Regions from separate parts of the Streptomyces sp. NBC_00341 genome, predicted to be linked through region 1. Evidence: riboswitches for the same ligand, from Rfam matches in the RefSeq annotation. Region 1 holds a riboswitch; the other holds the start of a gene.

Region 1 (2,195 bases):
TCTTGTCGTCCACCGCGCTCAGCCCCGAGACGAGCCCGCCCCCGCCCCGTTTCGCGTCGAGCGAGCCGTCCTCGTTCAGTGCGTACGAGACCGGACCGCGGTTGGACGCGACGAGTACCTGGGCGGCGGGCTGGGGGGCGTGCTCGGAGACCATGCGCGGAATCTAGCCCGATCCCGAACGGTCCAAACGTGCGTGCGGCCGCGGCCTGTCTCAGGCGGCGCGGCGCGAGACGTACTCCTCGATCTCGCGCATCGGCGGCCGCTCCTGGGTGTCCACCGGGTAGGTGCGCGGTACGAAGCCGTTCTCGCCGCGCTCGAACTGGGTCAGCTCCGGGCGCACCAGATGGCCGCGGGAGAGCCGCAGCGACGCGGTCCGGTAGATGGCCGCCGCCATCCGGCCGAGCGCCCGGCCGTCCTGGTGGCGGTGTTTGCGGACGCCGACGTCGACCTGGGCCAGCGCGTCCAGTCCGACCGTGTGCAGGGCGTCGACGAGCAGCCCCAGCTCCACCCCGTAGCCGACCGGGAACGGCAGCTGTTCGAGCAGTGAGCGGCGTACGGCGTACTCGCCGCCCAGCGGCTGGACGAAGCCGGCCAGCTGCGGCCAGTGCAGATTGAGCAGCGGCCGTGCCACCAGTTCGGTGACCCGCCCGCCCTGGCCCGCGGTGTCCCCGAGCGGACGGTCGTACATCGCCTTGACGAACTGCACGGAGGGGTCGGTCAGCAGCGGGCCGACGATGCCGGAGACGAAGTCGGCCGAGAAGTCCTTCAGGTCCGCGTCGATGAAGCAGACGATGTCACCGCCGGTCACCAGCAGTGACCGCCACAGCACCTCGCCCTTGCCGGGGACGGCCGGCAGCCGGGGCAGGATCGCGTCCCGGTGGATCACCCGGGCGCCCGCCCGGCGGGCCAGCTCCGCGGTGTCGTCGGTGGAGCCGGAGTCGATCACCACGAGTTCGTCGACCAGCCGGACCTTCTCCATGAGCTCGCGCCGGATCGTCCGGACGATGTCCCCGACCGTCGCCGCCTCGTTCAGCGCGGGCAGGACGACACTCACGCTCCCCCGGCGCGGGTCGCCGCTCCTGGCGGCCAGGAGCTGCTCCAGCGGGCGGTCGGCGCACGACCAGGAACGCCTGGTCAGCCAGCGTTCGACCTCTTCCAGCACGGTCGATACTCCCTGTATGTGATCCATCTCGCGGTTCGGACGACTATCTCAACAGTCCGGTGCTTCGGTTACAGTCTGAACAACGCAGATGGCCGTGGCATGCCGGGGTCCATCTGCCGATAAACGCCTGGATCGATGGTCCAGTGCCATAGCGCTCATCCAGAGGGACAGAGGGAACGGCCCGTTGAAGTCCCGGCAACCATCCCGCCGACCGCGAGGTCAGGTGGGGACGGTGCCAATTCCGTCTTGTGGCGAAATGCGTCACAAGGAAGATGAGGAGAAAGGGCCTCGCCATCATGGCTGTTGAGACTGTTGCAGCACCTACCGAATCTTCCGTGGACCTCGGTCCCGCCGCGGCACTTTCCTGCCGCGAGTGCGGAGAACGATTCCCGCTCGGTCCGCTTTTCGCCTGTGCGACCTGTTTCGGGCCGCTCGAAGTGGCGTACGACCTGCCGACCGGCTCCCCGGACGAGCTGAAGAAGCGCATCGAGGCCGGACCGGACAACATCTGGCGCTACGCGCCGCTGCTGCCGGTCCCCTCCGACGTCGCGGACAAGCCCAACATCAACCCGGGCTTCACCAAGCTGGTCAAGGCCGACAACCTCGCCCGTGAGCTGGGCGTCACCGGCGGCCTGTACGTCAAGGACGACTCCGGCAACCCGACGCACTCCTTCAAGGACCGCGTCGTCGCGATCGCCGTCGAGGCCGCCCGCGCCTTCGGTTTCACCACGCTCTCCTGCTCCTCCACCGGCAACCTCGCCGGTGCGGTGGGCGCCGCCGCCGCCCGCGCCGGTCTGCGCTCCTGCGTGTTCATCCCGCACGACCTGGAGCAGGGCAAGGTCGTCATGGCCGCGGTGTACGGCGGTGAGCTGGTCGGCATCGAGGGCAACTACGACGACGTCAACCGGTTCTGCTCGGAGCTCATCGGAGATCCGCTCGGGGAGGGCTGGGGCTTCGTCAACGTCAACCTCCGCCCGTACTACGGTGAGGGCTCCAAGACGCTCGCGTACGAGATCTGCGAGCAGCTCGGCTG
Region 2 (2,195 bases), 3.5 Mb from region 1:
GGTCATGGCGCACGCCGACTGGATCATCGACCTGGGCCCCGGCGCCGGTCACGACGGCGGCAGGCTCGTCTTCGAGGGCACCCCCGACGACCTGGTCGCGGACCGCTCCACCCTCACGGGCGAGCACCTCGCGGCCTACGTGGGAGCCTGAGGCAGCGAGTCGACGGCGGCCGCCCCGCCCGCGACGTCCGGAGCCGTCGGAGCCCCTGGTGTCTCCGGCATCTGCGGTGTATTCGGGAAGGCGGGGTGGCCGCAGAGGCGGCGTACGTACTCCCGGAGCCGGGCGCGGTCGCCGAGGGCGTCGACCGGGCCGAGATGGACGAGCGCCACCCACAGGTCCACATCCCCGGCCGTCAGCTGCTCGCCCAGCGCGTAGGGGCGCCGGGCGAGGGACCGGTCCAGGAGGTCCAGGGCCGCAGAGCGCTCCGAGGACCCCGCGTGCGGGGTGACGTCCCGGTCCAGCAGCTCGCGCAGGGCCTCGATGCCGTCGGCGAGCTCCGGCGGGCGCAGCGCCGAGGGACAGGCCTCGTCATGGCCGGAGAGCAGGCCTGCCAGATCGCGGAGTATGTCGGGCGTGTGGTTGCTGACGATGCGTCCGCTCCAGCGGTCGCACAGCGCGGGCGCGGTCAGCGGCCCGTCGTAGTGGTGCAGCGTGGCCTCGTACGCGCCGCGCAGCGAGGCGTACGCCTCGGGTGTCCCGGCGGGGTGCCCCAGGAACGTGGTGGCGACCGAGTCCCGGAGACCGAGCAGGCCGAGGGTGATCGAGATACGCAGCGAGCGCGGACAGCCCGCCGACAGGAACAGCTCGTAGCGGTGCGGAGCGGGATAGAAGCCGCCGGCCAGACCGACGCCGATACGGCTGTGGATACGGGAGGAGGGTACGGCGATCTTGGGACGGGGATGCGTGGCGCACGGACTCGGGCCGGATGAGATCGAGCCGCACGTGAGGGAGTTGCCTGTGCTGGAACTGCGCGAAGCTGTCTCGGGCATGACACTCCTGTGGAGATCCCGGTGGGAACGAGGTAGCCGCCGCCTTGTGGGCACCAGCGGCCGGATGGGGAACGGCTGCGCTCGCGCACCGGTCCGAATCACGACAGCGCGGGCGTGCACGCGTCATCGAGACCGTGCGGACCTGTACGCGTCATCGTGACAGCGCGGACCTGTGCGCGTCGTCGCGAACCGTGCGGACCTGTACGCGTCCGGTGTTCCGGGCTAGTAAGCGCTGGAGACACGCAGCAGGTCGATGTGCAGGCGCCTCGTCAAGCCGTTCCTGGACATGTCCCACCCGTCCCGACTCCGGGGCCCGCGAGACGCGGGACCACGCTTGCCCCGCCGCACCGGCGGGACCCGGTCGTCACCCGGGGCACCCCGTCGCGGTGGAAGGGTTGCCTGCCAGCGGGCCGGGGCCGATGGACCCCGTGAGCAGGACGGATCCCGCACGGGGGCGCTGACAATCGTGACCGTCCACGTCAGTTTCGGTGCGCCGGGTGACGCCGTCAAGGAGGCCACAGGGGCCATCTCGCCTGTTGGTCACCCGCGTTGACATTCCTGTCGGCCCATGCATAACTTGCGGCGCGGAACGGCTCCGGGTAGCGGCGATACGCCCGGCTTGTCGGCCGGCGCCCCAGCACACCGAGGGGTGCCGCAGTTGAGGACCGGACGGTGTCCGGCAGACGCGAGGCCCCGCGGGGCGGATCGGTGACGGTGAGAGCGATGCACGCAGCTGAGGGGATGGCTGCCTGGCGGTCCCGAGGCCGCGTCGTGCTCTGCGCGGACCGCTCCGTCGACCTCCAGCGTGTCAACAGCGCGCTGTGTACCGCCGCTTGTCGCGCTCTTCGTCAAGGCTGACGGCCCTCTGACTCCCTGACGTCCACCGCTGCCGCGGTGCGTCCCCTCCCCGCCCGGCCCCCTGCTCCGCGCTGTGCTGCCCGCGCCCTGCCGCGTCGTTCCCGACGACCGGCGTGGCGAGGCGCTGCCGTCCGCGGTCCGGGCCGTCCGCATCCGCTGGAGCCCTCCGTGAGTGAATCCCCCGGCGTCGCTGTGTCCTCCGGGTCAGCGCCGCCCGCCGAGGCGGCGCCCCGCCCCGGGCCACCCGTCGTGCCGAAACCGCCGGTCCCGCAGCGGGTCCGCCCGCTGCTTCGGCCCGGACGCTGGATCGTCACCGTCGTCGTCCTGGTGCTGGTCGCCCAGATCGT

The links. A riboswitch is a leader RNA that binds a small molecule or an ion and turns the genes downstream of it on or off. The one in region 1 is predicted to bind S-adenosylmethionine.
Region 2: it holds a riboswitch for S-adenosylmethionine, as region 1 does, so the genes downstream of both, OG892_RS37675 (glutathione S-transferase C-terminal domain-containing protein) here and thrC (threonine synthase) in region 1, are expected to answer to the same signal.

What each region holds. Positions count from the first base shown of each region.
Region 1 covers NZ_CP108002.1:5,002,497-5,004,691, forward strand. The annotation lists gene OG892_RS22475 (trehalose-6-phosphate synthase) at 1-154, opposite strand, end outside; gene OG892_RS22480 (glucosyl-3-phosphoglycerate synthase) at 212-1,162, opposite strand; SAM riboswitch class I at 1,315-1,441, shown strand; gene thrC (threonine synthase) at 1,459-2,195, shown strand, end outside.
Region 2 covers NZ_CP108002.1:8,463,471-8,465,665, forward strand. The annotation lists gene OG892_RS37670 (ATP-binding cassette domain-containing protein) at 1-151, shown strand, start outside; gene OG892_RS37675 (glutathione S-transferase C-terminal domain-containing protein) at 136-990, opposite strand; SAM riboswitch class IV at 1,316-1,462, opposite strand; gene OG892_RS37680 (amino acid ABC transporter permease) at 2,017-2,195, shown strand, end outside.